DNA from 4 places in the Pseudoduganella aquatica genome. Region 1 is predicted to be linked to each of the others. Evidence: predicted binding sites of a transcription regulator. Region 1 holds the regulator's gene; each other region holds the start of a gene.
The links. Region 1 encodes FNR, which switches genes on or off when oxygen is low (the NO sensors DNR and NnrR bind a similar motif). Its sites were predicted from a motif close to TTGATNNNNATCAA; they were not measured.
Positions count from the first base shown of each region.

Region 2: the regulator FNR is predicted to act here: its motif matches at 3,212-3,225, upstream of KT882_RS16280 (XrtA system polysaccharide chain length determinant).
Region 3: the regulator FNR is predicted to act here: its motif matches at 1,904-1,917, upstream of KT882_RS24290 (universal stress protein).
Region 4: the regulator FNR is predicted to act here: its motif matches at 3,466-3,479, upstream of KT882_RS18275 (cation-translocating P-type ATPase).

Region 1 covers NZ_CP086370.1:3,840,278-3,848,227, forward strand. Annotated here, with positions in the region: gene KT882_RS17160 (sensor histidine kinase) at 1-936, opposite strand, end outside; gene KT882_RS17165 (TraR/DksA C4-type zinc finger protein) at 1,086-1,349, shown strand; gene fnr (fumarate/nitrate reduction transcriptional regulator Fnr) at 1,384-2,154, opposite strand; gene KT882_RS17175 (alpha-L-fucosidase) at 2,269-3,828, opposite strand; gene KT882_RS17180 (alpha-hydroxy acid oxidase) at 4,002-5,159, shown strand; gene KT882_RS17185 (rhamnogalacturonan lyase) at 5,171-7,030, shown strand; gene KT882_RS17190 (GDSL-type esterase/lipase family protein) at 7,061-7,950, shown strand, end outside.
Region 2 covers NZ_CP086370.1:3,653,817-3,661,766, forward strand. Annotated here, with positions in the region: gene KT882_RS16270 (glycosyltransferase) at 1-815, opposite strand, end outside; gene KT882_RS16275 (XrtA-associated tyrosine autokinase) at 799-1,584, opposite strand; gene KT882_RS16280 (XrtA system polysaccharide chain length determinant) at 1,597-3,120, opposite strand; gene KT882_RS16285 (EDSAP-1 family PEP-CTERM protein) at 3,256-4,185, opposite strand; gene KT882_RS16290 (N-acyl amino acid synthase FeeM domain-containing protein) at 4,474-5,220, shown strand; gene KT882_RS16295 (FAD-binding oxidoreductase) at 5,223-6,872, shown strand; gene KT882_RS16300 (PEP-CTERM sorting domain-containing protein) at 6,914-7,819, opposite strand.
Region 3 covers NZ_CP086370.1:5,437,785-5,445,734, forward strand. Annotated here, with positions in the region: gene KT882_RS24280 (chemotaxis protein CheA) at 1-764, opposite strand, end outside; gene KT882_RS24285 (protein phosphatase CheZ) at 764-1,597, opposite strand; gene KT882_RS24290 (universal stress protein) at 2,009-2,476, shown strand; gene KT882_RS24295 (response regulator) at 2,520-3,164, shown strand; gene KT882_RS24300 (Crp/Fnr family transcriptional regulator) at 3,302-4,174, shown strand; gene hemP (hemin uptake protein HemP) at 4,317-4,520, shown strand; gene KT882_RS24310 (hypothetical protein) at 4,603-4,938, shown strand; gene KT882_RS24315 (DUF2325 domain-containing protein) at 4,948-6,162, shown strand; gene KT882_RS24320 (TonB-dependent receptor) at 6,232-7,950, opposite strand, start outside.
Region 4 covers NZ_CP086370.1:4,105,525-4,113,474, reverse strand. Annotated here, with positions in the region: gene KT882_RS18280 (bifunctional aconitate hydratase 2/2-methylisocitrate dehydratase) at 1-829, shown strand, start outside; gene KT882_RS18275 (cation-translocating P-type ATPase) at 871-3,408, opposite strand; gene KT882_RS18270 (CBS domain-containing protein) at 3,633-4,715, shown strand; gene KT882_RS18265 (universal stress protein) at 4,712-5,557, opposite strand; gene KT882_RS18260 (universal stress protein) at 5,591-6,433, opposite strand; gene KT882_RS18255 (MBL fold metallo-hydrolase RNA specificity domain-containing protein) at 6,679-7,950, shown strand, end outside.

The sequences.
Region 1 (7,950 bases):
GCCCTCGTCGTTGAACAGGGCGGCGTAGTCGGTGGCCAGCCAGTCCGCTAGCGAGCCGATGCCGCGCAGCGGCGCCTTCAGGTCGTGCGAGACCACGTAGGCGAAATTGGTCAGTTCCTCGTTGGCGCTGCTCAGTTCCTGCAGCAGTTGTTCGGACTTCTGCTCGGCCAGCTTGCGTTCGGTGATGTCGCGCACCAGGCCGGTGTACATGCGCTTGCCGCCCAAGGTCATCTCTGCCACCGACAAGTCCATGGGGAAGACGCTGCCGTCGCGCCGCAGGCCCTGCACTTCGCGGCCCTTGCCGATGATGCGTTTTTCGCCGGTGGCGCGGTAATGCGCCAGGTAGCCGTCGTGCGCGCTGCGGTGCGGCTCCGGCATCAGCATATTGATGTTGCGGCCCGCCACCTCCGCCTCGCGGTAGCCGAACATGCGCTCGGCGGCGGGGTTCAGGCGTTCCAGCATGCCGTGTTCGTCGATGGTGATAATGCCGTCCACCGCCGTTTCAAACACGGCGCGCATGCGCGCTTCGCTCTCCTGGAGCGCCTGTTCGGCGGCCTTGCGGGCGCTGATGTCGTGGATGGTGGCCATCACCATGGTCTGGCCGTCCGGGCTGCGCAGCGGCGACAGGCTGACCTCGACCGGGAATTCGCGTCCCTCGCGGTGGCGGCCGGACAGCTGGGCCCCCGCGCCCATCGCGCGCGGATGCGGCTCGGCGGTGTAGCCTTCGCGCAGCGCCTGGTGGCCGTGGCGGAAGCGTTCGGGTATCAGCGTCTCCACCGGCAGGCCCTGCAACTGCTCCTGCGTGTAGCCGAACAGCGCTTCCAGGGCCGGATTGGCGAGCGCAATCGCGCCGCCGCGGTCTACGATGAGGACGGGATCGGTGGCGGCTGCCAGTAGCCAGGCCAGGCTTTGGTCGGCGATGGGGGGATTTTGCATGCCGCAATCATACGAAAGATGCCCGCCCCGGTAAAGCCTTAGTGTCCGCAGCGGAAATTCGGCGGCAATTTGACCTGGATCAAACCAGCCACTGACGCGGAACGCCCGCTTCCCATACAGTTACACCCATGGGAACGGCGGAGAACGCAATGCACTCGGTAGACAGCGAAACGGCGGCGGAACTGGAGCGCATGCTGTTGAGCGAGCGGGCGCGAGCGGCGCGCAAGCAGGCAACGTGGGAGCTGGAGGTGGTGGAACTGGCGCTGGCGCGGCTGGCGGACGGCAGCTACGGCGCATGCCGCCAGTGCGGCGCGGCCATTGCGCTGGCCCGCTTGCTGGCGCAGCCGTCGGCTGCGCACTGCCTGGCTTGTCAGCAAAACATCGAGCGGCGCTACCAGGTGGAACAGGAATAGAGGACGGGAAGCAGGCGGGGCGCCAGACAGCGCCTCAGGCGGCTTCGCACTCAGGGGCAAAGCGGCCGGCGGCCAAGTCTTGCAGGCCGGCCAGATCCAGGATGCGCAGGTCGCGGTTGTTCAGGCTGATCCAGCCGGCCTTGCGGAAGCGCGCCAGCAGGCGGCTGATGCTCTCGATGGTCAGGCCCAGGTAGCCGCCGATGTCCTCGCGCGACATGCGCAGCTGGAAGCTTGCAGGCGAGAAGCCGCGCGCCGCGTAGCGGGCGCCCAGGGAGGTCAGCATCAAGGCCAGGCGCTGTTCGGCGCGCATATTGCCCAAAAATAGGGCAACCGCCTGTTCGCGCTGGATTTCACGCGCCATGACGCGGTGGAACTGGTGCATCAGCTCGGGCACTTCGGCCACCAGCTCCTGCAGGCGGCCAAAGGGGATTTCGCACACTTCGCTGTCCTCCAGCGCCACCGCGCTGCAGCTGTGCTGGCCGGTGCCTATCGCTTCCATGCCCAGCAGGTCGCCGGCCATGTGGAAGCCGGTAATCTGCTGCTCGCCGCGCTGGTTCACCTGCGCGGTCTTGAAATGCCCCAGGCGCACCGCGTACAGGCTGCCGAATCCCTGCCCCATGCTGAACAGCTGCTCGTCGCGCTGCACTTTGCGGCGGCGCGAGATGATCTGCTCCAGGCGGTGCATCGCATCCTCGTCCAGTCCCTGCGGCAGGCACAGGCGGTTGAAGCTGCACAGGCCGCAGCGCGGCTGGGGCTGCGCCTTGGCTGGGGCGGAAGATGCGATGTGGATGGTGGCGGTGGTCATGGTCGGCTCCGGTGCATGGGCTGCGCTGTCGATGCGGACAGTATCGCCCGCACCGGGCCTGGGCGGTATCGGGTATTCCGGCTGGCTGCTGTAGGGGATCCCCTACAGGCCAGCTCAGAAGGTGATTTTCAGCGCCGACGGCGCGCCGCCCAAGGCGCCGGGCGCGCTGGAAATACCCTCCACCGTCAGGCCTTCCTGGGTCTGGCGGAATGGCAGCGCGCCGTCGCGGCCCAGCTGTTCCACGCCCCTCACCTTGCCGGCGCCCGGTCCCAGTACGCGCAGCACCACCGAGCCGTCGCGCGGCGCGCCGATGGCGTAGACCGCCGTGCCCTTGGATGTGAAACGCCATCCCTCCTCGCCGAACTGCTTCCAGGGGCGGGTGCCGTAGATGGCCTCGCCATTGGCGTCCAGCCATGCGCCCACGTCCAGCAAGGTGCGCTGCTGCTCCTCGGGGATGGTGCCGTCGGCCTTGGGCGAGAGATTGAGCAGGTAGAAGCCGCCCTTGCTCGCCGTGTCGACCAGGCGGCCAATAATGGCGGCGCCGCCGGCCACCTTCATGCCGTTGGTGTAGCCCCACGTGCTGCCTATGGTGTCGTCCACCATCCACGGGCCGGGCCGGATGTCCGGCGGCGAGCGCACGCCTATCTTTTCAAAGTCGATAATGGATCCGACCTGTTGGGCGTCGTCGTTGCTGGGCGCGTAGGCGACGAATTTGGTGCTGATCGAGACTTCCTTGTTCCAGGCCTGGGCGCGGTTGTAGTAGTAGGCCGCCACGCGCAGCTTGAGCGGGTCCAGCACGCGCAGGTTGACGCCGTTGTCGAACCACAGAATGTCGGGCTGGTACTGGTCGATCAGCTCCAGGTTGCGGTTCACCCAGTCGGTCAGGAAGCGCGCCATGGCGGGCTGGCTGCGATCGGCCACGTTGTAGAAGGCCGCCCATTCCGGGTCGTACAGGTCGGCCTTGGCCGCTTTCAGGCGGGCTTCCAGCGCTTCGGGCGGGTTGATGAAGGTGAAGTTCTCCACCCCGTGGTTGGACACGCCGAACTTCATGCCCTCCTTGCGCACGGCGGCCGCCAGTTCGCCTATCAGGTCGCGCTTCGGTCCCATGCGCTTGGCGTTGAAAGGCGTAACATGGCTGTCCCAGAGCGCGAAATTGTCGTGGTGCTGGGCGGAGGGCATCACGAACCGGGCGCCGGCGCGGCGGAACAGCGTGGCCCACTGCGCGGCGTCGAACTTCTCCTGCTTGAACCGGGGGATGAAATCCTTGTAGCCAAAGCGTTCCGGCGGCCCGAAGGTTGCGGTGTGCCAGGCCAGGTCGGCGCCGTACATATGCTTTTCATACCATTCGTTGTGGTAGGCGGGCACCGCGTACACGCCCCAGTGCATGAAGATGCCGAACTTGGCGTCCTCGAACCAGGCCGGGGTGCGGTAATTCTTGCGGATAGACTCCCAGTCCGCCGCGTAGGGGCCGGGCGGCAGCGGCGTGGCGACGGCGGCATCGGCAGCGGCCACGGTGGCCGGGGTGGCGGGCGGCCCCATCACGCCGTAGTCGTACAGCTTGGACTCGGGCACGCCGCCCCGGTCCGGCTTGGGCAAGGGGCCGGCGTCGGCACCGGTCAGGGTGGAAGCGAGGACGGCCAAGGTTAGACCGGACAGCAATGGCGCGCGCAGCATGGTTTGCCCCTGTAATTATAGAAATGACGACTAGCGTATCGCGCGGGCGCATTTCGCGCACGTTTCGCTTTGTATCACTCATAAACATGATTAGATTGCGCCAGCCGTTGACACTGGCGTGACGACTATCGATACTCGGAAGCCATCCTAATCAGACCTATAACAATACCCCCATGGCAGTCATCACCGAGATTGAAGACCTGCGCCTGCAGGCCAAGCGTCGCGTCGCAAAAGCTATTTTCGGCTACGTCGATTCCGGCTCCTACACCCAGGGCACCATGCGCGCCAACAAAAGCGACCTGGAAGCCATCCATCTGCGCCAGCGCGTGGCCGTGAATGTGGACCAGCGCAATACCGCCACCACGCTGGCCGGCCAGGATGCGTCCATGCCGGTGGCGCTGGCCCCGGTAGGCCTGACGGGCCTGAACTACGGCGACGGCGAGATCCTGGCAGCGCAGGCGGCCGAGGAATTCGGCGTGCCCTTCACGCTCACCACCATGAGCATCTGCTCCATCGAGGACGTGGCGGCGGCCACCACCAAGCCGTTCTGGTTCCAGCTCTACGTGATGCGCGACCGCGCCTTCGCCGCCGACCTGATCGCGCGCGCCAAGGCCGCCAAGTGCTCGGCGCTGGTGCTCACGCTGGACCTGCAGATCCTGGGCCAGCGCCACGCGGACCTGCGCAACGGCCTGACCGTGCCGCCGCGCCCTACCCTGTCCAATATCGCGGACATGCTGAGCAAGCCGTCGTGGTGCGCCAGCGTCCTGCTGGGCAAGCGCAAGACCTTCGGCAACCTCGACGGCCACGTCAAGGGCGCGCAGGGCCTGTCCACGCTGATGGCCTGGGTGGGCCAGCAGTTCGACCCCACGCTGAACTGGGACGACGTGGAATGGATACGCAAGCAATGGGGCGGCAAGCTGATTTTGAAAGGCATCCTCGATCCGGAAGACGCGAAAATGGCCGCCCGCACCGGCGCGGACGCGCTGGTGGTCAGCAACCACGGCGGCCGCCAGCTGGACGGCGCCATGAGCTCCATCCGCGCCCTGCCCGGCGTGCTGGAAGCGGTGCAGGCCGAGAATCCGAAGATGGAAGTGTGGATGGACGGCGGTATCCGCTCCGGCCAGGACATCCTGAAAGCCTGCGCCATGGGCGCCCGCGGCGTGATGGCGGGCCGCAGCTACATCTACGGCCTGGGCGCCATGGGCAAGCCGGGCGTGAGCCTGGCGCTGGAAATCATGCGCAAGGAGCTGGACGTGTCGATGGCGCTGTCCGGCATCCGCGACATCCGTGATGCGAACCGCTCGCACATCGTATTGCCCAAGCACTGGTAAACAAGACTTCCATGCACAACTACCGCATCGCTGGCGTTGCAGCGTCCCTGGCACTGGCGCTGAGCGCCGGCGCTGCGGCCGCCCCGGCTCAAATAGCAGGCAAGCAGCTTGAAAACCTGGACCGTGGCGTGCTCGCCATCGCCGCGAACGGCGGCGTCTTCGTCAGCTGGCGGGCGCTGGCGACGGACCCGGGCGGGACGTCCTTCGACCTTTACCGCGACGGCAAGCGGCTGAACACGCAGCCGCTGAAAAGCACAAACTACGTGGACCCGGCCGGCGCCGCCGCAGCCGTCTACTCGGTGCGGCCCGTCCTGCCACGCGGCGGCGAGCAGCCCCTGGCCAGCGCCGGCGCCACTTGGCCGCAGCAATACAAAACCATCCCGGTCCAGAAGCCGGCAGGCGGCGTCACGCCCGACGGCCAGAGCTACACCTACGAGATCAACGACGGTTCGGCGGCCGACCTTGACGGCGACGGCCGCTACGAGCTGATAGTGAAGTGGCAGCCGACCAATGCGCACGACAATTCGCACGCAGGCTACACCGGCAACACCTATATCGACGCCTACAAAATGGACGGCACGCGCTTGTGGCGCGTGGACCTGGGCCGCAACATCCGCGCCGGCGCGCACTACACCACCTTCCTGGTCTACGACTTCGACGGCGACGGCAAGGCCGAGCTGATGGTGAAAACCGCCGACGGCACCGTGGACGGCAAAGGCAAGGTGATCGGCGACGCGAACGCGGACTACCGCAACCCCAAGGGTTACGTCCTGTCCGGCCCCGAATTCATCACCGTCTTCAACGGCGAAACCGGCGCCGCCATGGCCAGCGCGCCCTATCTGCCCGGGCGTGGCGACGTGGCCGCGTGGGGCGATGCCTACGGCAACCGGGTAGACCGCTTCCTCGGCGGCGTGGCCTATCTGGACGGCGCCCGCCCCAGCGCCATCTTCTCGCGCGGCTACTACACGCGCGCCGTGATCGCCGCCTGGGACTGGCGCGGCGGGAAGCTGAGCAGCCGCTGGGTGTTCGACAGCGACGTGGCGGGCGGCGAAGTGAACCACCAGGGCGCGCACTGGCTGTCCGTGGCCGACGTGGACAACGACGGCAAGGACGACATCATCTACGGCGCGGCCACCATAGGTAGCAACGGCAAAATGCTATACAGCACAGGACTGTGCCATGGCGACGCCCTCCACGTGGGCAAGCTGGACCCGCTTCGTCCGGGACAACAGGTCTTCATGGTGCACGAAACGCCCAGCTGTTACGGCAAGCACGGCATAGAAATGCACGACGCGGCCACCGGCAAAATCCTGTGGAGCCTGGACGGCAAAGGCGCGGACGTGGGACGCGGCGTATGCATGGATATCGATCCGGCCCACCTGGGCGAGGAATGCTGGGCCTCGGTCGGCGGCCTGATGAGCGCCAGCGGCGTGCAGATCTCCCCCGAGCATCCGCGCCGCATCAACTTCGCTTCCTGGTGGGACGGCGACCTGCTGCGCGAGTCGCTGGACGGCACGCGGATAGAAAAATGGAACCCGGCCACCAAGGACATGCAGCTCCTGCTGAACGGCGCGGACTCCGGCGCCGCCTCCAACAACGGCACCAAGTCCACGCCCGTGCTGTCGGCGGACCTTTTTGGCGACTGGCGCGAGGAAGTGGTCTGGCGCAGCGCGGACAACAACTCCCTGCTGGTGTTCAGTACCACCGCGCCGACCACCCACAGCATTCCTGCGCTGATGCAGGACGCGCAATACCGCGTGCAGGTTGCGGGCCAAAATGCAGGCTACAACCAGCCGCCGCATCCTTCCTTCTACCTGGGCGAAGGCATGGCGCCTTTGCCTGGCGCATCCCGGCTCAGCGCACAAGAATAGTACGCATACAACACAACAGAAACAGAGACCATGAAGACTTCCCTGCTCGCGGCGCGCCGCGCCACCACGCTGGCCTTGCTACTGGCCGCCAGTTTCTCCGCCACCGCACAAAATGGTGAAGCGCGCCGCTTCGATTTCAGCGCAAAGCCGGCCGCCGGCTACACCGCCGTCCCTGTCACCACCGAATACAGCGCCAGCAAGGGCTACGGCTTCGAGCCCGGCGCCGCGGCAGGCAAGCCCTCCTTCTTCTCGGTCGATCTCCCCGAAGGCAACTACAACATCACCGTCACGCTGGGCGGTACGCCGGAAGCATCGACCACCACCATCAAGTCCGAACTGCGCCGCCTGATGCTGGAGAACGTGCGCACCGCGCCGGGCAAGACTGAAACGCGCACTTTCACCGTCAACATCCGCACGCCCGCCATTCCAGCCGTAGGCGGCCTGGCGGCGGGCGCGGTGAATCTCAAAGTGCCGCGCGAGACCGTGCAGGAAGCCTGGAACTGGGACCGCCGCCTGACGCTGGAATTCAACGGCAGCCAGCCGGCCGTGCGCTCCATCGAGATCGCGCCTGCGCAAACACCCACCATCTTCCTGCTGGGCGACTCCACTGTCTGCGACCAGCCCGGCGAACCTTATGCCAGCTGGGGCCAGATGCTGCCGCGCTTCCTGAAGCCCGGCGTGGCCGTCGCCAACCACGGCGAGTCCGGGGAGACCTACCGCGATTCGCTGGCCCGCCGCCGCCTGGACAAGGTGCTGAGCGCCATGCGCCCCGGCGACACGGTCATGATGCAGTTCGGGCACAACGACCAGAAACAGATCAAGGACGGCAAAGGCGGCCCCTTCACCACCTACAAGGCCGAGATCAAGCAGCACGTGGACGGCGTGCGCGCCCGTGGCGGCGTCCCCGTCATCATCTCGTC
Region 2 (7,950 bases), 190 kb from region 1:
GAGCGCATCAGGCGCGCCGTATCGTCGCGCGCGCCGGGCAGCCAGGCCAGGTGGGCCATGCCGGCCGCGCACAGCATGGCTTTGCACATGTCGCGGCAGGGGCCGTCGCCGGCGATAATGAGGCGCAGCGGCGTGTCGTTGCGGTCCTGCTCGGTCACCATCAGCTGAAAGGCCCGCACCAGCGAAACATGGTCCTGCTCGCTGTCCATGGGACCGGCCGCGCCGACGACAAAGGCGTGCTCGCACAGGAAGTCGGGCGGCCCCACGGTGGCCGGCGCCAGGCCCAGGCGCGGGTGGAACTGGGTGCTGTCGATGGCGCCGTGGGCCGGATGGATGCGGACCTGGCAGGCGCCCAGCACCTCGCCCAGCCAGCGGCCCAGGCTAGCGCCCCAGCCCTGGCGCGGCGGCAGGCTGTCGGCGGGCTGGGCGTTGGGCAGGCGGATGCGGATACCGGCCAGCGCCGCCAGCAGCTGGGCGCGCACGCTGCGGCTGTGCACCAGGTCCGGCCGCAGGCGGCGCAGCAGCCGGTACAGGCGCAAGCTGGCTGACCAGCCCAACCCGCTGCCCCGGCTTAAGCTCATCACCTGCACGGCGGCGCCGTTGCGGCGCAACTCGCAGTCCAGGTCGCCCTGCAGGGTCAGCACCACGTGGCGGTAGCGGCCGGCGGGCATCATGCGCAGCAGCTTGAACAGGCTGTCGTCGCGGCCGTCGCCGGGCAGGCGGTCGAGCAGGTGCAGCACCAGGGGCGCTTCGGCGGGAATGCCGGGCGCGGCGGCGCGGCTGGCGGCGGGCCTGGCACTATTCGTAATAGCCATAATATTCCGTGCCTGGAAAAGCCTTGATCTTGTTGTAGATCAGGTCGATGTGCTTGCAGGAGTCCAGCAGGCGCAGGGCCTCGCGCACCGCGTTCTGGGTGGTGGCTTCGGCCTCCACCACCAGCACCACCTGGCCCATCTGCGCCGCCAGCACGCTGGCCTCGGTGGTGATCAGCAGCGGCGGCGAATCGAAGATGACGATGCGGTCCGCATAGCGGTTGGAAATTTCACTGAGCAGGGTGCTCATGCTGCGGCTGGCCAGCAGTTCGGTCGCGTGGCGGTTGCTGCGCCCGGCCGGCAGGATGCTGAGGGCGGGCACATTGGTCTTCAGGATGACGTCGGCCAGTTCCAGTTCGTCGTTGATCAGGATGTCCATCAGCCCCGCCTCGGCGCCCAGGCCCAGCACCTTGAGCACCGAGGGCCGGGCCACGTCGGCGTCCACCAGCAGCACCGTGATGTCGCGTTCCATGGCGATGCTCATGGCCAGGTTGATGGCGCAATAGGTCTTGCCTTCGCCGGGCAGCGCGCTGGTGACCACGATCAGGTTGCCGTTGCGGATGGCGGACGGGCTGTCGCCGCGCACATTGCGCAGCAGCGGACGCTTGATGATGCGGAAGTCTTCCGCCGCCGGCGTGCGTCCGCCCTCGTGCGTGACCATGCCCATCTGGGCCAGGCGTTCCAGGTCGAGCTCGACGTGGCGCTGGCCGCGCGCCGGGCTGCCGGCAGGCAGTAGTTCGGCCGCCGCGCCCTGCTTGTCGGATAGTGTCATGGGATCTCCGGGTTATTGCAGCAAGGCGGCCGTCAGCACGCCACTATAGGACAGCAGCAAACAGCCCAGCGCCGCGCCAAAGCCGGCCAGGCTGCGGCGCCGCTTGATTTGCTGGGCCGGGGTCCAGTTCATGGTGACCGTGCCCAGCACATTCATGCCGGTGAACATGCGCAGTTCGGCCGGACTGAGGAAGGTGGGGCGCACCTGGGTAATCATCAGCGCCGCGGCGGCGCCCGCCGCCAGCGCGGCCACCAGCACGCCGCTGTACAGCAATGCGCGCTTTGGCCCGACCGGGCGCATGGGGATGGTGGGCGGGTCGATAATCTTGAAGCTCATCATTTCGGTGGTGGAGCTGAGGTCGCCGGACAGCTTGGCCACCTCGCGCCGGCTGAGCAGCTTTTCATAGTTGTCCTTGTTGACCTGGTAGTCGCGGTTCAGCTGCGCCAGTTGCGCCTCGGCCTCGGGCACGGCCTGGCTCTGCGCCTCCAGCCTGGCGTGGCGCGCCGCCAGTTCCTGCACCCGCACCTTGGCCGCGGCCACCTTGGCGTCGGCCTCGGTCAGCGCCACCTTCAGCTGCTGCAGCATGGGGCTGAAGTTCTTGCCGGGGTCGCTGGACGCGGGCCGGTTCTTGCTCTCTTCCAGCTTGCGCTGCTCGAGCTGCGCGACCAGGCGCCTGGTGGAGGCGATGTCGGGATGCAGTTCGGTGTACTGCAGGCGCAGCGCGTCGAGGTTTTTGTTGAGGGCGGTGATGCGGGCGTCGATCTCCGGGTTGTCGATGGCGGACGGGGCCACATCGCCCAGGATGGGCTCGTCGCCGGTGGTTTGCGCGCGGATGGCGTTGCGCGACTGTTCGGCCTCCATCAGCTCCAGCTTGGCGCCGTTCAGCGCGTCGGACGACATGAGCAGCTGGGAGCCGTAGTCCAGGCCCTGGCGCGGCAGCAGGGCGTTGTGGGCCATCTTGAACTCCTTGACGGTGTTCTCGGCCGCCACCAGCTTGTCCTCGTAGGACTTGATCTGGTCGTCGATGAACTGCACCGCCTTTTGCGACTCGCCCTTTTTGCCCTTGAAGCTGCCTTCGACGAAGATGGTCAGCAGCGACTGCACCACGTCGCGCACCAGGCGCTGATTGGGGCTGTTGTAGGTGATGGTGTAGATGTCGTAGCTGCCGGTGCTGGCGATCTTGATCTTGCTGAGCAGCTCCTCGATCTGCAGCTCGTGGTCGCGCGCCGAGGTGGTGTTCAGGTCCATGTCCACCATGCGGATCACGCGCTCGATGTTGGGCCGGCTCAGCAGGGTGCGGCTCATGATGGCCACCTGCTGCTCCACGTTGGGCACGCTGGTCATGCCCGACAGCAGTGGCTTGAGTACGGTCTGGGTGTCGACGAAGACGCGCGCCGAGGTCTGGTAGTTGTCCGGCAGCGTGGCGACCTTGATCCAGCCTCCCACGGCCACCAGCCACGCCACCGCGATGGCGGGCCAGCGGTACTTCCAGATGCCGCGTATGTGGGTCAGCAGCTGATTGATTAACTCTTCCATGGCACGGGGCTCCTGAACGTCGGCGGATGCTGTCCTGCTGGTCCGATTATAGGAGCGCTCTGCTGCGGCCCAGGCTGTAACTGCGCTGGGCTTGAGCCGCATCAAGAAGTCGCGTTGCGATCGCACCGCCCCCCGCTAGTGCTGGCGCCGGCGGCTCAGCAGCGACATGCTCAGCAGCCCGGCGGCGAGCACCGCCAGCGTGCCCGGCTCGGGCAGTTCCTGCTGCAAGGCGTTGGCCAGCGAGTTGTGCTGGATGGTGATCTGGTAGGTCTGGCCAACCGCCAGCAGCCCGGTGGTGGCGGTGAAGAAGGCCGAGCCCGGCGCGTAGATCAGGTCGTTCGGCGCGCCGTCGGTGGCGCTGACGGTGCTGGCCGCGTTGAGCGCGTTCGGCGCGAAGTTGAGCACCGTGGTGCCGGTGGTGATGTTGACGATGCTGAGCGACCAGGACAGGCGGGCATTGGCGTTCGAGACCGGACCGGCGCCGGGCGTGACCAGGGCGCGCGTGTAGGGATCGCCGTCGAAGGCGATGGTCATGGTGTCGGCCGCGCCCAGCACGAAGGCGAAGGTGGTGGAGGTGCCGACGTCCGAATTGCCGGAGGCCACCGCGTTGACGGCGGTCGAGGCATCCGCGCGGGTCGAGGCGTTGGCCCCGGCCGGGGTGGCGCCGACGATGATGGAGGCGCCGGTCAGGCGCTGGTCGGCGTGGCCGTAGGTGCTGGTCACGGGCGGAATGCCGGCGATGGGCGTATAGGTGTCCGGCGCGACAGGGCAGGGCCCGACGCATTGCTGGGCCACATTGGGCGGCACCGGGTTCTGGATGGGGCGCGAATCGGCGCCGTTGGCGAACACGTTGTTGAGCCCGGCGGTGGCGTGGGCATCGTTGGTGCCGGTCAGCGTGGAGAAGTCGGCCGTGCTGAACGCCACGCCGCTCGAGTGCAGCAGGCGGAAGTTGCTGATGTTCAGGATGGACGAGGCGAACGTTGCCGCCTGGGCCGGCGCTGCGGCGGTCAGCCCCAGGCTGGCTGCCATGGCTGTGAGCAGGAAACCTTTTTTGATGATGTTCATGACGTGCTACTCCTTTGAGTGAACTCCGGGTTGACGGCTGGGAGGGGGCCGTTACACCTTTAACAGCAGCATCCGTGCCAAGCAAATTTATCGATATAAATCAACGGCTTGCGTATTGGATGCGGCGTCCGGCGGGGGCTATGCCAAGGAAAGCGACACTGGCCGCAGGCGGCCTCGGCAAACAATTTGGACCCGACGGGAACTTTTCCCGGATCTGCTTGTCTGAAAGAACTGAGCCCGGTTCGCTGTACGTGCCGGCCGCGAATTGACTAGCAAAGGAGCGCGAGCGTGCACCAAGAAGACGACACCATCATTTCCTTTGACGCGACGACGGGGCTGAGCGACCTTGTCATCGGCGAAGGACTGGCCACCCCGGAGTTGGACCATCCGATCGACCAGCAAATCTTTCATATCCGCATGGCCAACTCACGCGGCCGGCGCGAAGCGGCCACGCTGCTGCTGAAAAAAATGTACGGCTGGCGCGGCTACGACGTCGACCCGTCGGCGCACCACGTGCTGAACCGCATTACGCTGTACGCGGAAACCGGCGGCGTCACCGTCGGCACCATGTCGCTGTGCCTGGACGATCCCCAGCTCGGCCTGCCGGCCGATGAAAATTTCCGCGACAAGCTGGACGGCCTGCGGGTCCGCCAGCGCCGCCTGTGCGAGCCGTCCCGGCTGGCGATAGACAAGGGCGTATCCAAGCGCGTGTTCGCCGCGCTGATCCATATCTCCTATATCTATGCGCACAACATTCACGGATTCTCCGACTACGTCATCGAGGTCAACCCGCGCCACGTGATGTTCTACAAGCGCATGCTGGGCTTCCAGGACTTCGGCGGCCAGCGCGAATGCAGCCGGGTCGGCGCGCCGGCCGTGCTGCTGCGCCTGGAGCTGGACTATATGGGCGAGCAGATCCGCAAATTCGGCGGCCTGATGGAGCAGCAGACCACCGAGCGTTCCTTTTACCCGTATTTCTTCCCCATCTGGGACGAGCCCGGCATTACCTCGCGCCTGGTGCAGGGGAGGAATTAGCCATGAGCGTTCCGCAAGCTGCCGGACAGGCAGCGGGCCTGGCCGAGGCGCTGGCGCAATGGCGCATGCTGCTCGGGCCGCAGCGCGTGCTGGACGATGGCGCCACGCTGGCGGCCTATGCGAGCAGCACGTCGTCATGGAGCGCCCGGCCGGCTGCGGTGCTGCGGCCGCATACGCGCGGCGAAGTGGAAGCGCTGGTGCGCATCGCGGCGGCCAGGGGGATTGCGCTGTACCCCATCAGCACCGGCAGGAACTGGGGCTATGGCGACGCGTGCGCGGCCACGGCCGGCCAGGTGATCGTCGACCTGAGCGGCATGAACCGCGTCCGCGAAGTCAATGCGAAGCTGGCCTACGTGGTGATAGAGCCCGGCGTGACGCAGCAGCAGCTGTCGCAATATTTGCTGTCGGAGAATTTGCCATTGTGGATGGACAGCACGGGCGCCGGGCCGGACACCAGTTTGATGGGCAATATCCTCGAGCGCGGCTTTGGCCACAGTCCCTATGGCAACCGTTTCCAGAATGTGTGCGGCATGGAAATCGTGCTGGCCGGCGGCGAGGTGCTGCAGACCGGCTTCGGCCATTTTCCCGCCAGCCGCAACAGCCGCGTGTTTCCCTACGGCCTGGGGCCGTGGCTGGACGGCTTGTTTACGCAGTCCAATTTCGGCATCGTCACCAGCGTCGGCCTGTGGCTGATGCCGAAAACCGGGGCCATCAACCATTTCCTGTGCAGCGTGGAGCGCCACGAGGACATTGCGCCGGTGGTGGACGCCTTGCGGCCCCTGCGGCTGGACGGCACGTTGCGCAGCATTGTTCATATCGGCAATGACCTGCGCGTGATTTCCGGCGGCGCCACCTATCCGCACGAACGGGCCGGCGGCGCCTCGCCGCTGCCGGCCGCCTTGCGGGCGCAGCTGCGCCGCGAGGCCGGCGTGGGCGCCTGGACCGTGTCCGGCGCGCTGTACGGCAGCGCTTGCCAGGTGGCGTGCGCGCGCCGCGCGGTGCGGCAGGCGCTGCGCCACACCGGCGCCAGGCCGCAGTTCATCGACGAGCGCAAGCTGGCCGTGGCCGGCTGGATGGCCGGCCTGCTGGGCGAGCGGCCGGCCGGCCGGCGGCTGCGCGCCAAGGTGGCGCTGGGCCGCTCCCTGTTCGACATGAACAAGGGCATACCCAACGGACGCTTCCTGGCCGGCGCCTACTGGCGCAGGCGCGGCGGCCTGCCGCCGGGCTTTCCCGGCGGCGCCAACCCGGCGCTGGACAACTGCGGCCTGCTGTGGGTGTCGCCCGTGCTGCCCATGTGCGGCGAGGACCTGCTGCGCGTGCATGCGCTGGCCGAGCCGATCTTCCGCCTGCACGGCTTCGACCTGTTCGCCACCTTCAGCATGATCAACGAGCGGGCGCTGGGCGGCGTGATCACCGTGGCCTACGACAAGGACAGCCCGGACGAGACCGCGCGCGCCATGATGTGCTACCGCCAGCTGTTCGACACCGTCATGGAGGCCGGCTACATTCCCTACCGCGTCGGCCTGCAGTCCATGGCCGATCTCGACAGCGGCGGCGACAGCTACTGGCGCGTGGCCGCCCGCCTGAAGGCCGCGCTGGACCCGCAAGGCATTATCGCGCCCGGCCGCTACCAGCCGCCGGCGCGGGTTTAGCGCCGGACCTGGCATACGCTGCAGCGGCATGGGGGCATCCATCAGGCGCTGCCGCGCCGGCGCAGGCCGGCCAGTCCGAGCAGCCCTGCGGCCAGCAGCGCCAGAACGCCGGGCTCGGGCAGTTGCACCAGGGCGACCACGGGGTCGGCCAGACGCCAGCCCCAGCCGTTTTTCCCCACCGCCGAAGTGGCCAGTATGCTGGTCATGGTGTTAATGCCGAAGAAGTCGCTGCCGCCGGCCTGGCTGGCGCTGCGGAAGTAAATGCAGGCCGGGCCGGACATGCAATTGGCCAAATAGGTGCCGGTGCCGAAGGCCGGCGTGGGCAGGCCGTCGGTTTCCTGGAACAGCGTGGTGTTGAGCGGGTTGAACGCCACATTGCTCATGCCGGCTACCGGGCCGGTCACCATGCCGGGCGTGAACTCCCAGCTCATCAGCAATTCGCCGTCGGTGATGCCCTTGATTTTGTTGAAGGCAGTGCGGTCGCTCGCTTTCAGCCCGCCCGTGCCAAAGCCGGGGTTGGTGCCGCCGCTCAGTTTATCGATGTAGAAGTCCAGGTGTATCTTGCCGTCGCAGCCAAAGGCCGCGTTGGTGCAGCCGGCGCTGAAGATGCGCTTGCCCACGCCGCCGGTGCCGGCAGCGGTGCTGGCGTCGCCTGCGCCATACATCATGAAGGAGATGCTCTGGTTGTTCAGCCCCTGCTGCCAGTAGCTGTCGGAGGCGTTGCCAACCTCGTTGATCGAGGTCATATAGCCGGCCGCGAAAGTGGACTCCTTCAGCGTGCCGGCCTTGCCCGCGTCGCTGCTGCGCGCCTGGTAGCCGGTGTACTTGATTTCCACCAGGCCCGGTTTGCTCAGGACGAAGGGGGCCAGCGGCGCCGCCATGGCCAGCGGCGCGCAAACAGCGGCCAGGCAAAACAGCGTGCGGCGCAATACGGTCAAGCTCTGCATGATGAACTCCTGTGGTTGGGTTGCTCACTACACACATAGCAATATGCGGGCCACGCGGCGGTTTGCGGGGCAGGGACCGGATTGCCGGTCCGGCGCTGGGCATGCGTGTAAGCAAAAGCGACGCTGTGCAG
Region 3 (7,950 bases), 1.6 Mb from region 1:
GCCACTTCCAGCAGCGCGTCGAGCTTGACGGCGTCGATACGGATGCTTTCTTCCTTGGCCGGCGCGGCGTGCACCTTGGCGTCGTCGCGCTCCGGACGGGCGCGGGCCGCAGCCGGGGCGGCGGGCGCGACGTCGGCGGCGGCGATGGCGGCAGCCACGCCTTCGGACACGGCCGGCGCAGCAGCGGCCGGCGCGGCGGCGCTGCGCGTGTACGTGCCTTCCGGTACCACGGAGATATACATGCCTTCCCAGTCCAGGCCGTCAGCCGAGGCCGCAGCAGGCGCGGCGGCGGCAACGGCAACCGGCGCGGCCGCTACGGCGGCAACCGGGGCGGCAGCGGCGGGCGCTGGGGCGGGCGCGGCCTTGGCCGGTGCGTTGCCCTTGCCTTCGATCGCGTCCTTCAGGATGGCTTCCAGCTCGCCCGGCATGGCCGGCAGGTCTTCCGGCGCGCCGCCGTTGTTCAGTTCGGTCAGCTGGTCGGCCACGAAGCCGGACGCCATCAGCGCCGCCTCGATGGCGATCGGCGTGACCGGCGCGGCGCCGGTGCGCAGCGCGTCGAACAGGTTTTCCGTCAGGTGGCAGGCCGACACCAGGGCGCCCAGGCTCATGAAGCCGGCGCCGCCCTTGATGGTGTGGAAGGCGCGGAACACCGCGTTCAGCGTTTCCTTGTTTTCCGGGTCGCGTTCGAGGCGCAACAGGTTTTCTTCAACATTTACAGCCAGGTCCATCGCCTCGACGACGAACTCCTTGAGCATATCGTCCATTAGAATCCCAGATCGGCAAGCAGGTCATCGACACTGTCCTGGTTCAGCGCCACCGTCGGTGCGGATGGGCCGGACATCAGCGACACCTCTTTCTGCGCAATCTTCTCGCGCACCTCGGTCGGCGCGTTGTCTTTCAACAGCTGCGCCAATTCCGATTCCACCGTCTTGGTGATGCCGACCACTTTCTTGATCAGCTGGCCGGTGATGTCCTGGAAGTCCTGGGCCATCATGATTTCCAGCAGGCGGGCTTTTTCCGCCTCGGTCGCGGCCGACACCGCTTGCGCGAAGGCGCGCGAGTCGCCGGCCAGTGTCTTGAATTCGTCCAGGCTGAGCTTGCCCGCGAACAGGGCGGCCCAGCGGTCTTCCATGGCCTTGGACTGCTTGGACAGCACGTCCTGGGCCGGCATGCCGTCGTCCAGGGTGTTGAGCACCTTGTTGGCTGCCTGTTCGGTCAGCGTGGCCACGTATTCCAGGCGGTCCTGGGCGTCGCCGATCTGGGCCGACGCTTCCGTCAGCGCCTTGTCGTAGCCCAGTTCGCGCAGCGAATCGTGCAGCAGGCGCACGATGCCGCCCAGGCGTTCAAACATCGGATTGCCGTCGCCATGGTGCTCGCCGGCGGCAGCGTCGGCGGCCGGAGCGGCCGGGGCTGCTGCCGGAGCTGCGGGAGCGGCAGCGGCCGGACGGGAGGCGGAGACTTCGTCGAACAGGCTTTCCAGATCATCCTCGGCGGATGGGGCAGGCGCAGCGGGTGCAGGTGCGGGTGCCGGTTCTGTAGCGCGTTGCGCGGACACTTCATCAAATAGTGCGTCGAAATCATCAGCGGCGTTGGTCATATCCCTGCTTCTCCTAATTTGTCAAAATGCTATGCTGCTCGCCCCGGCGCTTCGCGTGATGACGCCCGGCAATATTCATACCGCTTACGCGAGTGTAGCAGGGCGCTGGCCGGTTGTTCAATCACCGGCGCTGGAAAGGCGCTTGCCCCACCCTGTGGCATGGCGTAAACGGAGTTTTCTGTTGTATTTGGAGATACTAACATCGCCAGGGGCACCTCGGGGTGCCTCAGAGGAACAAATACCGCGATGCGGCAAAAAAATCGTCCAGGACATGGCTGGTATTGGACACGGCGTTTCCGGTGTTTCTTGATAAATATCAAGTCTTTCCATCCTAATAATGGACGAAATCGCGGCTACAATAAAGTATGGCCCCCGATAGCGTAGCGGATTTTCATAGACAAGGAGCTGCATATGTACCGCAAAATCCTGATCACCACCGATGGCTCGGCCGTCTCCAAGATGACCGCCTGCGCCGGCGTATCGTTCGCCCAGCAAATGGGGGCCGAAGTGCTGGCCCTGTTCGTGGCGCCGGAATACCAATACCCCATCTACGTTGAAATCATTCCGCCCAGCTATCCCAGCGAGGAGGAATACCGCGCCGCCATGCAGCGCGCCGGCGCCGAGCATGTGCAGCCCATCCTGGACTCGTGCCGCAAGAAGGGCCTGGAATGCCAGGGCCTGACCGCGTTCGCCGAAAGCACGGCGCTGAAGATCGTCGATGTGGCGGCGCAGCAGGGCTGCGACCTGATCTTCATGGGCTCGCACGGCCGCAGCGGCTGGGGCCAGCTGCTGCTGGGCAGCGTCACCAACAAGGTGCTGTCCCACTCCAGGCTGCCGGTGCTGGTGCACCGCCTGCTGAAAGAACCCCTGCCGGACTGAGCGTTGCCCGCCGCCCCTCCCCTGTAACACTACTTAGCAATCCATGATCAAAATAGTCATTGCCGACGACCACACCATTATGCGCGAGGGCCTCAAGCGCATCCTCGACGGCGCGCCCGACATCGATATCGTCGGCGAAGCCATCGACGGTTTCGAAGTACTGAACCACATCCGCCAGGGCGGCTTCGACCTGCTGCTGCTGGACCTGTCCATGCCGGGGCGCAGCGGCATCGAGCTGATACGCCAGATCCGCAGCGAGGCGCCCAAGCTGGCCATCCTGATACTCACCATGCACGAGGAGGAGCAGTACGCGGTGCGCGCCATCCGCGCCGGCGCGCAAGGCTATCTGACCAAGGAAAGCGCCGGCACCCAGCTGCTGGGCGCGATCCGGCGCGTGGCCGCCGGCCGGCCCTATATCAGCACCGAAGTGGCCGAGCAGCTGGCGCTCAACATCATGCTGCCCAACGAGAGTCTGCTGCACAAACAGCTGTCGGACCGCGAGTTCGAGGTGTTTTCGCTACTGGTGGCCGGCAAATCCATCACCGAAATCGCCAATGGCTTGCATCTTAGTGTAAAGACGGTCAGCACCCACAAGACCCGCATCATGCAGAAGATGGGCATGGCCTCGCTCTCCGAGATGGTGCAGTACGCCGTGGCGCACCGCCTGCTGTCCCCCTTCAAGACGTAGGACTACTCCTACAAACGGGCGCTTACTCCTACGCCCACAATCAGCCTCGGCTGATATCTATGGCAAGACCATGTTGGCATACTGAAATCACACGATGGAAGTTGCCAGAAGGTCATAACTGCTACAAGGAGAAAAGCATGCAGTCTACGCACATCAACGAATTCCGCCCCGGCGCGCCGGCGGCGCCACTGTCCGGCCTGGAGGCCGGGCGCCAGCGCCAGGGCCGGCTGTGGTCGAACCTGACGGAAGTCTGCGAACTGCTGCATATCCCTCCCGTCAACATCGCCCACTCGGAGGAACTGCTGTTCCAGCACGTGCAGTTCAAGACCGGCCAGCGCATCCACACCATAGGCCAGCCCTTCGACATGCTGTACATCGTCAACTCCGGCTTCCTGAAAACCGTGCTCATCGACGAGTTCGGCAACGAGCAGGTGCTCAGCTTCCCGATGAAGGGCGACATGATGGGCGTGGACGGCATCCACACCCGCCACTACTCGTCGGAAGCGGTGGCGCTGTCCGACTGCGACCTGATCCTGCTGCCCTTCCGCAAGCTGGCCGCGCTGGGCCGCGTGCATATCGAGCTGGAAAACATGATGTACGGCGTGATGAGCCGCGAACTCGTGCGCGAGCAAGCCATGATAGGCATGCTGGGCGCGCTCAGCGCGGAGGCGCGCGTGGCGCGCTTCCTGGTCGCGCTGTCGGACCGCTTTGCGCAAATGGGCTATTCCAGCAAGCTGTTCAACCTGCGCATGACGCGCCACGAAATCGGCAGCTACCTGGGCCTGACGCTGGAAACGGTCAGCCGCACGCTATCCGCCTTCAACGAAGTGGGCCTGATCAGCGTGGACCAGCGCACCATAGGCATCAAGGATCCGGAAGCGCTGAAAAACCTGCGCCGCCTGCCGCCGTCGCGCGCGCGTGGACGCCAGCCCGCCGCCCGCGCCAAGGCGGCCGCCGCCGCATCAGCGTCGCCCCACGGCGCCCAGCCGCTGTACGCCGCCGCAGTCTAGTTTTTCTTCAGGTTAACCCCAGTTTGGCCCGCTCAGCGCGGGCCTTTTTTTATGGCCGCGCTCCACGCAAATTGTTCTTGCAAATAAAGCAGGCTTGAACAATAATGCAAATGCGAATCGTTCTCATTTAATGGAGTGTCACATGCATGCAGAGAAATCCCCCCTGGCGCCCGCCGGCGCCGCCCTCCCCGCCGCTGCGCGAAGCGCCGCTCCAGCCGCTTCTTCCGTCCGCCGCCTGACCAGCGCCGGCCTGATGCAGGACCAGCGGGAAGTGGAAATTGAACACGGCAACAAAGTCTACCGCCTGCGCATCACCCAGCTCGGCAAGCTGATCCTGACCGCCTGAACACCGAACTTCCGAAGCTTCCCACCCCAGCCAGCCATCCGCATGCGGTAGCCAGCCTTCCTGACCTTGCGAGGAGTGCCTGATGGCTATCATCGACCGTACCGATCCTATCTTCCTGACCAATAACCAGCACGGCCAGCGCCCGGAACTCATGCTGTCCGCCGTGCTGCACCTGATGTCGCATTACACGGCCAGCGCCGGCGAAAGCGGAGCCTGCCTGAAGCTGGCCTCGGTCATCGAGCGCCATTTGAAAGCCCTGGCCAGCTTGCCGGAACTGGCGCCGGTGCTCAGCGCCACCTGCCAGCAGCTGTCCGAGCAATGGGCCGGCGTGGTCGAGCGCGCCATGCCGGTGCAGGAAAAACACAACTTCCTGGAACGGCTGATGGCCCGCTCGCGCAGCGGCGAACAGGCGGCGTGAGGCGGCGGCATGTGCGATAAACATCAAGCCAAAACCGGCGCCGGCGGCGCGCAGACTTCGCGCCGCCGGCGCCTGTGGGAACTGGGCCACGCCTGCCATTGCCCGCTGGTCGGCGTGGGCATGCCGCTGGCGGCGCTGCGCAAGCTGGTGGGCAAAATCACCGGCGGCGCCGTGGTGGCGGACGACTACGAAGTCCACGTCGGCGTGGTGACCGAATGCGGCGCCCGTAACCGCCTGTCCGAAGCCCTGCAGAAGGAGCTGGAGCGGCGCTACGCCGGTGTGCTGCTGCGCTTCAAGAGCGCCAAGGACAGCGCCGCCGTGGCCGCGCTGTGGCGCGCCGCCGTGGCCAACGGCGACGTGGCCGGCGCCTTCTGGGCCGGACTCACGCATGCGCGCTGCACGCCGGAGCTGGAGGAACAGATGTGCCGCGACCTGCACATGGTGCAGCACCAGGCCGGCGCCTGCGCGCGCGCCGACATCACGCGCTTCCATGCGGTACTGGAGGAAAACTCGCGCATGACGCGCGAACTGGCCCGTATGCAGCAGCGCAGCGCCGCCATGCAGCTGGAGCGCAACGCCGAACTGGACCAGCACGCCAGCCAGCTGATGCAACTGCGCGCCCAGCTGGTGGGCCGCGACAGCCTGGCCGACTCGCTGCGCCATGAACTGGAGCAGCTGCGCGCCTCGATTCCCGGCCTGGACACGCGCGACCGCCTGTCCCAGCGCCTGAGCCAGGTGGACGAGCGCGAGCGCGCGCTGCGCAACCAGCTGGCGGACCTGAAGCAGGAGCTGGCGCAAGCGCAGGCGGCGCTGGCCGCCGCGCAGGTCCCGGCCGGCGCCGCCGTCCACGCCCTTCCCCAGGCCGAGCGCGGCGCCGCGCAGCCGCTCACCGAACACGTGATCCGCATGCCGGAGCGGCTGGCCGACCGCAGCATCCTGTGCGTGGGCGGGCGCACCGGCAACGTGGCGACCTACCGCGCGCTGATCGAGCGCGTGGGCGCCCAGTTCGCCCACCATGACGGCGGCCTGGAGGACAACGCCAACCGCCTCGAAGCCAGCCTGGCCGCCGCCGACCTGGTGATCTGCCAGACCGGCTGCATCAGCCACAGCGCCTACTGGCGCGTGAAGGACTTCTGCAAGCGCACCGGCAAGCGCTGCGTATTCATCGACAACCCCAGCATCTCCAGCCTGGCGCGCGGCCTGGAAGAAGCCGACCTGGCCTGATTCTTCCGCGCATAAAAAAAACCCGCCGGTTCCTTTCGGGACCGGCGGGTTTTTTGTTTTCAATCTACATTAGAAGGTATAGGTACCGGTCATGTAGAAGGTGCGGCCCATAGGGTCAGCATAGCGTGGGTCGAAACCAACCTGGTGGCCGGACGAAGCGCGCAGCGAGAACGGCGGGTTGCGGTCGGCGATGTTTTTCACACCAGCGCGCAGGGCGATCTGCTTGTTGACCGACCATTTACCCTGCCAGTCGAAGGTCAGGTGCGATGGCACTTCCATGCGGAACTTCTCCAGCTTGTTGGTGCTCAGGTTGCGGCTTTCCGCTTCCGCATCGGTGTAGCCGTTGCGGTAGTTGGCGGTCAGCTGGTTCGAGAACGCACCGGTATCCAGCGTGGTGGTCAGACGGACGACATGGCGGAAAGACACCTTATCGTTGACGCCGAAGAAGTTCATGCTGTTCACCCACACGTTATCCGTACCCGGCGTGGTGTAGTCCGACTTGATCAGGTAGGTGCCATTCAGCGTGCTGGTCAGGTTACCGAATGCAAAGCGGTGACGGTAGGTGGTTTCCCAGTCAACACCTTGGTTGTGGGTCTGGCCGATGTTGATCGACAGGGTTTTCTTGGCCCAGTAGGTCTGGTTGTTGCCTGGATCCACGAAGGTGGTGAACAGGTCGCGGTACTTGACCGGATCGCCGAAGATCAGCGCTTCGCTCACGCTCGACACCGCATCTTTCAGCTTCACATCCCACAGGTCGGCCTGCACCGAGAAGGTCGAGGTCGGTTCGTAGCGGAAGCCAATCGTGAACTGCTTGGATTTTTCCGGCTTCAGGCTCTCGTTGCCACCCGACAGGACGTTGTACTGGCGCTTGCCAACCTGGCAGTAGTCCGCTTTTTCAGCCTTCAGGTTGGCAGGGCAATCCCACGACGATGCGGTGAAGCCTGCGGCCACCAGCGGCTGGCCGATGTCCAGCATGGAAGGCGCCTTGAAGCCGGTGCCGTAGGAACCGCGGGCCAGGAAGGACTGGCTAGGCTGCCAGCGTGCCGACAGCTTGTAGGTGCTGGAGGACTCTTTGCTGCCCATGTCGCGGTTGGCGATGGCGTTCTTGACCGCGTCGAAGGTGTCGTAACGGGCAGCCAGGCTCAGTTCAACAGTCTTGTGCACCGGTGCGCTCAGCTCGGTGAACACGCCATAGTTGGCACGTTCCAGATCGTAGGCCGGCGAAGCGCTGAAGCCGAAAATGTCCGAGCCGGTGGCGTGCGGGGTCTGCACGTAGTGGTAATTGCGGTAGTCGCCGCCCAGCGCGATGGCTGCAGGACCGCCCGGCAGCGCGAACAGTTCACGCGAAGCGCGGCCGTCGATGCCTTTCAGGGTGGTCGAAGCGTCGCGGATCGAACCCTTGTACACCGAGTTGGCGATCAGCTGCTTGGTGGCGTCGGATTGCGCGCCGATACCGAGGAAGGGGTCGAACTGGTTCTTGGCCAGCATGTCGCGGAATTCCGTGTTCTTCACGTAGCCGCCCACATAGCGCTCGTCGATCGCGTTTTGCGACCAGGTCAGGCCACCGCTCAGGTTCCAGGTGCTCAGTTCAGCTTCCGCGCCCAGCACGAAGTTTTTGGAATCGGTGATGGTCTGGCTGTCGCGGGTGCCCCAGTCGTAGGTGCGATAGCTGGCGGTGACGGCCTTGATATCGGCGTCCTGCGCTGCCGTCAGATATGGCTTGACATAGGTGTTGTACAGCGGCGAGCCCTTGGCGATCGATACCGACGCGGTGTTCGGTGCGATGCG
Region 4 (7,950 bases), 270 kb from region 1:
CAAGCTGAAGGTCGAGCAGGCGTTCGAACTGTCCGACGCGTCGGCAGAGCGTTCCGCCGCCGGCTGCACGGTGCACCTGGATAAAGAGCCTATCATCGAGTACATGAACTCGAACATCACGCTGATGAAGTGGATGATCGCGACCGGCTACCTGGACAAGCGCACCCTGGAGCGCCGCATCAAGGCCATGGAAGCATGGCTGGCCAACCCTGAGCTGCTGGCGCCGGACGCGGATGCGGAATACGCCGCCGTGATCGAAATCGACCTGGCCGACATCCACGAGCCGGTGGTGGCCTGCCCGAACGACCCGGACGATGTGAAGACCCTGGGCGACGTGGCCGGCGCGAAGATCGACGACGTGTTCGTTGGTTCCTGCATGACCAACATCGGCCACTTCCGCGCCGCCTCCAAGGTACTGGAAGGGAAGTCCGATATTCCAGTGCGCCTGTGGATCGCTCCGCCGACCAAGATGGACGCGCAAGTGCTGACCTCCGAAGGCCACTACGGCACCCTGGGCCGCACCGGCGCGCGCATGGAAATGCCGGGCTGCTCGCTGTGCATGGGTAACCAGGCGCAGATCCGCAAGGGCGCCACCGTGATGTCGACTTCGACCCGCAACTTCCCGAACCGCCTGGGCATCGACACCAACGTCTACCTCGGCTCGGCCGAACTGGCAGCGGTGTGCTCGGCCCTGGGCCGCATTCCGACCAAGGCGGAATACATGTCGCACATCGGCGTGATCGCCGACAACGCGGACGACATCTACCGTTACATGAACTTCGACCAGATCGAAGAATTCCGTAACGTGGCCGATTCCGTGCGAGTGTAAGACTAGCTTCTTCGCTACAAGAGCCCCTGAAGCCCCTGGCTTCAGGGGCTTTTTTTATTTCGCGGCAGCGAAAGCACTGCCAGCTGGACCGCGCCTATGCCGGCCACGGCGGCCAGCGCACCTGGCCCCAGCGGCGCCAGGCGGAACAGCCCGGCCAAAGGCGGCACATAGATGGCCGCCGCCAGCAGCACCACTGCGGCGCCGCACAAGGTCCAGAGCATGCGGTTCTCGCCGCGCAGCAGCAGGCGGCGCTCCGATCCGCTGTTACGGCTGGCCAGCATCAGCAGCAGGTTGCCTGTCACTAGCACTGCAAAGCCGATGGTGCGCGCGCTTTCGGGCGGCATGGCGGACAAGGCCAAAGCGTAGGCCGCCACGGTCAGCGCCAGCGTGTACAGGCCCTGCCGCATCGCCAGCCAGAGTTCCTTGCGGCCGAAGATAGGCGCGCCGGCCTGGCGCGGCGGGCGCTGCATCAAGTCAGGATCAGGCGGCTCGTTTTCAAACGCCAGCGAGCAGGCCGGGTCGATAATCAGCTCCAGGAATACGATGTGCATGGGGTAGAGCACGATGGGCCAGCCCAGCAGCACCGGTAACAGCGCCATGCCGGCTATCGGCGCATGGACTGCCATCACATAGGCCAGCGACTTTCGCATATTGGCATAGATGCGCCGGCCCGCCGCTATGGCCTGCACAATGGAGGCAAAGCGGTCGTCCAGCAGCACCATGGCGGCCGCTTCGCGCGCCACGTCGGTGCCGCGCCCGCCCATGGCGATGCCGACGTGGGCGGCGCGCAGGGCGGGCGCGTCGTTCACGCCGTCGCCGGTCATGGCCACGATCTCGCCGCCGGCCTGCAGGGCGCGCACGATGCGCAGTTTCTGCTCGGGCGCAATGCGGGCGCAGATGCTGACGCTGCGCAGGCGCGCGGCCAGGTCCGCGTCGTCCAGCTGCGCCATCTCGTCGCCGGACAGTATGCCGCCGGCTTCCATGCCGGCCTGGCGGCCCACCGCGGCCGCCGTGGCGGGATAGTCGCCGGTCACCATCACCAGCCGCACGCCGGCCGCGCGGCAAGCCTGTACCGCTGCGGGCACATCGGCGCACAAGGGGTCGCGCAGGGCGATCAGGCCGGCGTATTGCAGGTCCAGGCTGGCCGCGCTGGCGGGCCAGCCCGCCGCCGGCATCGCTTCGGTCCGCGAGCCGGCGAGCGCCAGCACGCGCAAGCCGCTGGCTGCCATGGCCTCGGCGGCGTGCTGCATGGCGCGCGTTTCCGGCCCGTTCATGCGGCAGAGCGCGGCGATCGCTTCCGGCGCGCCCTTGGCGGCCATCACATAGCCGCTGCCGCTGTGCCAGACATGGCAAACACAGCGCGTGGCCGGCGAGAAGCCGTATTCATGCGTCAATTTCCAGTCCGGGTGCAAGTGGACGCTGCCGGCCAGGGCCGCCGCGCCCAGGCGGTGGATGGCCTGTTCCATCGGGTCGGCGGCGCCGGCACTGCTGGCGAGCACGGCGCATTCAGCCGTCAGGTGGAATGCTTCGGGCAGGGCTGGCGCCGAGCCTGGCGCAGCGAGGTCCAGGCGCTGTCCATCGGCAGTTTGCAGGGCCGCCACCGCCATGCGGTTTTCGGTCAGTGTGCCGGTCTTGTCCATGCACAGCACGGTGGCTGCGCCCAGGGTGTCGAGCGCGGCCAGGCGCCGGGTCAGCACCTTGGCGTGCGCCAGCCGCCAGGCGCCCAGCGCCGGAAACACGGTTAGCACCACGGGAAACTCCTCGGGCAAGGCGGACATGGCCAGGGCGATGCCGGCCAAGAGCGCTTCCAGCCACTGCCCATGCTTGAAACCGGCCAGCAGCACCAGCAGCACGCTCAGGCCCATGCCGAGCACGGCGAAACGGCCCGCGAGCTGCTGGACCTGGCGCTGCAGCGGCGCGACCTCGGGCTCCAGCCCATGCAGGGCGGCGCCTATGCCGCCGACCGCGCTGCGCGGGCCGGTGGCGGTCACGCGCACCATGCCGTGGCCCTGGACCACCAGGCTCCCGGCGTAGACGAAAGGCAGGCCGTCGCCGCCGGGCGGGGCGGGCGGCAGCGGCTCGGCCACCGGCTGCTTGGGCACGCTCACTGCTTCCCCGGTCAGCAGCGACTCGTCGGCCAGCAGACCGGGGCCGGAGAGGAGCTGGCCGTCGGCGGGCACGCGGTCGCCTTCGGACAGCAGGAGCAGGTCGCCTTCCACCAGCCCGTTGCTGTCGATTTGCCGGCGTTGCCCGTCGCGCAGCACCAGGGCCTGCGGATTGCTCAGCTTGCGCAGGCTTTCTAGCGCGCGCGCCGTCTTGCCTTCCTGGTACAAGGTCATGCCCAGCGTGGCGGCGAACATGGCCAGCAGCACCATGCCTTCGGCCGGCTCGCCCAGTATCAGGTACAGCATGGCCGCCGCCAGCAGAAGCACAAACATGGGTTCGCGCGCGGTCCGGCCCAGGATGCGCTTCCAGCCTGCGCCGTCCGTGGGCATGGCGTTGGGGCCGTCGCGCAGCAGGCGGCGGGCCGCTTCCGCGCTGGCCAGGCCTGCATGCTGCTGTTCGGACGTTTGGCTCATGGAGTTCACGCGGGAGGGGCGGGGAATTCATGGTAGCAAGGCGGACATGGCGGTTTGTTGATCTAAATCAAATTCGGCCAATGCCGCCGGAAGCCGCCTCGCGGCGGCGGCACGCGGAAATTTGATCCAGATCATGGATGCGGGCGCGGTCAGCGGTCATAGTGGACAACGATTATTCACCTGCAGGAGTCAAGCATGCACAGCACTTCCCCCTGGAGGCGGCCATGATAGCCGCCGATGTCATGGCCCGCCTGCTGGTGACGGTGGGGCCGGAGGCCACGCTGCACCGTGTGGTCGGCCTGATGCTCAAGCACCGCATCAGCGGACTGCCGGTGGTGGATGCGGACGGCAAGCTGCTGGGAATATTGACCGAGAGCGACCTGTTGCGCCGCGCCGGGAAGGGCGGCTGGACCGCGGCGGACTGCCTGGCCGGGGACGCGATGAGCACGGCCGTGATCTGCGTGGCGCCGGATACGCCGCTGGAGCAGGTGTCGGCGCTGATGGAGGCGCATGACCTCAAGCGCCTGCCGGTGGTGAGCGGCGGCCGCCTGGATGGCATGGTCAGCCGTGCCAATCTGATCCAGGCCTTGCTGCGGCAACTGCCGGTTGCCGGGCCGGCGCCGCGGCACGGCCACGAAGGCGCCGCCGCTGCGGAGGACGCCGCGCAGGGCGGTTCGCTGAGCCTGGTGGGCGCGAAGGCATTCGAGCTGGACGCGGACATCGGACCGCTGGGCATCGCCCTGGTCGATATGCTCAATATGCGCAAGTCGCAGCGCCTGTTCAGTTCCAGGGACTTGTCGCGCTACCGGCTGTCGCGGCTGCTGTGGTCGGCGTTCGGCATCAACCGGCCCGCCGAGCGCTGCCGCACGGCGCCGTCGGTGTCCAACGCCCAGGAGATCGACGTCTACGTGGCGATGGCCAGCGGCTGGTACCGCTACGACGCGGCCGCGCCCAGCCTCATCCTTTGCGGCCGGGAGGATATCCGCGCCGCGACCGGGAAGCAGGACTTCGTCGCCAGCGCACCCGTCAATCTGCTCTACGTGGCCAATCTGGAGCGGCTGGCCAGCGAAGACCACGCCGAACGCCTGCTGCACGCCGGCATAGACGCGGGCCATATCAGCCAGAACGTGTATCTGTTCTGCGCGGCGGAAGGCATGGCGACGGTGGCGCGCGCCTGGTTCGACCAGGCGGAGCTGGCCAGCGTCATGGGGCTGCTGCCGGCGCAGCGCGTCATCCTGGCGCAGACCGTAGGTTATCCGGCCACGCAGCCCGCCGGGCCGGCGCTGCCGGAAAGCACGATCGGCTAGTGCGAAATCAGGACAGGAAGCGGCACGCGGCCGAGCACTGTCCTGGTGACGCCGCCCAGCAGGGTCTCGGTGAGCCGGCGGTGTCCGTAGCCGCCCATCACCAGCAGGCCGCAGCCGGATTCCTTGGCGATGGCTGCCAGGGCGTCGCCCACCGGCCCGCTGGTGTGTTCGCAGCGCACGTCGGCACGGACGCCGTGCCGCGCCAGGTAGTGCGCCATGGCCGGGGCGGGCGCCGGTTCGTCCCCGCGCGCGGAATGCGGATCGTTGAGCTGGAGCAGCGTCGCGGTCTGCGCCATTTTCAGCAAAGGCAAGGCGTCGCTGATGGCACGCGCCGCTTCACGGCTGCCGTCCCAGGCCAGCAGCGGGTGGCGGAAGGGCAGCCCGGCCATTCCGGCGGCGTCCTGGCCGGGCACCAGCAGCAGCGGACGGCCGCAGCGCAGCAGCAGATTCTGGGGCAGATCGCGGATGACGCCATGCGGATCCTCGTCGGGGCCGCTGGCGCCCAGGATGAGCAAGTCGTGGAATGCCGCCTGGTGCAGCAGCGCTTCCTCCGCCGTATCTTCCGCCAGGCGCGGCGCATATTGCATCAGTCCGCAATGGCTTGCGGCGGCTTCAAACGCCGCCAGGCCGGCGTGAGCGTCGGCACGCCACAACGCCAGCCGTTCGGCGGCCTGCGGCGGCAGCCGCGCGACGTCGCCGGCGTGCGCGTAGCGGGACAGGCCCGTGCAGGCCAGGCCTGTCAGGTGCGCATCGCAGGCCAGCGCGAGCCGCGCCGCCAGCGCCATGCGCCCGGCCGCCGGCAAGGACTGGCCGGCGTGCACCAGGATGCTCTTATAGGCCATGGAAATTCCTTGCCGGGATGGGACGAACGCCGCTCAGTGCGACATCAGCACGGGCAGCGTCATCGATTGCAGGATACGGCGCGTCACGCCGCCCAGTATGATCTCGCTCCAGCGCTGGTGGCCGTAGGCGCCCATCACCAGCAGGTCGGCGCCGAGGTCGGCGGCCAGCGACAGCAGCGCGCCGCCGATGTCGATGCCGCCCGCCGTGGCGTGCTGCTGCACCTCCACCTTGACCCCGTGCCGCGCGAGGAACAGCGCGATATCGGCGCCGGGCAGGTCGCCGTGGACGCCGTACTGCCGCTCCGCGTCGAACACCGCCAGCGTGACCTGGCCGCTGCGCTGCAGCAGCGGCAACGCGTCCGTGATGGCGCGCGTGGCCGCGCGGCTGCCGTCCCAGGCCACCAGCGCGTGCCGGTCCAGGTGCCGGAATGTGCCCGAGTAGGGCACCATCAGCACCGGCCTGCCGCCGTTCAGCGCCACGTATTCGGGCAGGGTGTGCAGCATGCGCGGGCCGCCGGAGTCCGGGTCGCTCTGGCTCAGCACCACCAGGTCGGCGTAGTGCGCCTGCTGCACCAGGCCGAAATCGGGATCGTCGTCGGTGTAGCGCCTTTCGTAGCTGATGGCGGCCGCCTGGGCCAGCTTCTCGAACAGCGCCAGCGCCTGCAGGTTGTCCTCCTTGACCGTGTCGAATACGTCCTGCGGCACCGGCGCGCCCCAGGTCATGCCGCCGCTGCGGTAGATGTCCATGGCCAGGCCGGTGAGCGCCGCGCCTGTCAGGTGCGCCTCATGGGTGCGGGCCAGCTCGGCGGCGAACTCGATGCGCGCGCTGGCGTGGGGGGATTGATCAACGTGGACCAGTATGGATTTATACGACATGGCAAGCTCCTTGAAATTCGCCGCATGCAATCGATGGGAGAGTACTTCAGACTACCAAATGCAATCCGCAGCTTTCATGATGCAGATCAAATTCGCCTTCATCAGCCGTGCCAATTGGGTGGGGCGTGCGCCTGGCCGGCGTTTTTGGCGCTAGTCTTGATCTGCATCAAATTTTGCTACTGACGCGCCCACTGGCGCCCGATAAAGTGATGTGGCTGCTTCAGCGCGCGTTGGAGGGAGTGACCATGCAACTGCAATTCCTGGGGGCGACCGGCACAGTGACCGGCTCGAAATACCTGCTCACGTCTGGCCGCGCCAGCATGCTGCTGGACTGCGGCCTGTTCCAGGGCTACAAGCAGTTGCGCCTGCGCAATTGGAACAAGCTGCCGGTGGCGCCGGCGGACGTCGGCGCGGTGGTGCTGACCCACGCCCATCTCGACCATAGCGGCTATCTGCCGCTGCTGGTGCGGGACGGATTCCGGGGCAGGATATATTGCAGCGAGGCCACCTACGATCTGTGCAAGCTGCTGCTGCCGGACAGCGGCCGCCTGCTGGAGGAGGAGGCCAACCACGCCAACCGGCACAGCTATTCCCGCCACACGCCAGCCTTGCCGCTCTACACCGAACGCGACGCGCTGAACGCGCTCAGACATTTTTCGCCGGTGCCGTTTGGCCGCCCGTTTGAAATTTGCGGCAAGCTGTGCGGGCAGCTGGCGCTGGGCGGGCATATCCTCGGCGCCGCCATTGCGACCGTGACCGACGGCAGCCGCACCGTCACATTTTCCGGCGACCTGGGCCGCCTGCACGACGCCATCATGGTCGAGCCCAGCCATATCGCCGGCTGCGACTACCTGGTGCTGGAATCGACCTATGGCGACCGGCTGCACGACGCAGCCGATCCGGCCCTGCGACTGGGCCAGGTCATCCGCGAGACCGCAGCGCGCGGCGGCGTCACCGTCATTCCCGCGTTCGCGGTGGGCCGCGCCCAGTCGGTGCTGTACGCGATCCACCAGCTCAAGCAGCGGGGGCTGCTGCCGCCGGCGCTGCCGGTGTACCTGAACAGTCCCATGGCCACCGACGCCACGGCGCTGTACCAGAAGCACCGCCGGCTGCACCGCCTGGACCATGCCGAATGCGAGGCCATGTGCCATGCGGCGCGCATCGTCAACAGCGTGGAGGAGTCGATAGCGCTCAACCAGCGCCGGATGCCCATGGTGATCATCGCGGCCAGTGGCATGGCCACCGGGGGCAGGGTGCTGCACCACCTGCGCGCATTTGCCGGGGACCCGCGCAACACCGTGCTGTTCGTTGGCTTCCAGGCCGGCGGCACGCGCGGCGCGGCCATGCTGGCGGGCGTGCCGGAGATTAAAATCTACGGGGAATACACGCCGCTGCGGGCCAGCGTGCACCAGATCGACAATCTGTCGGCGCACGCAGACGCCGGCGAGATCCTGAGCTGGCTGGGCCATTTCCAGCGGCCGCCGAAGCGCACCTTCATCACCCACGGCGAGCCGGCC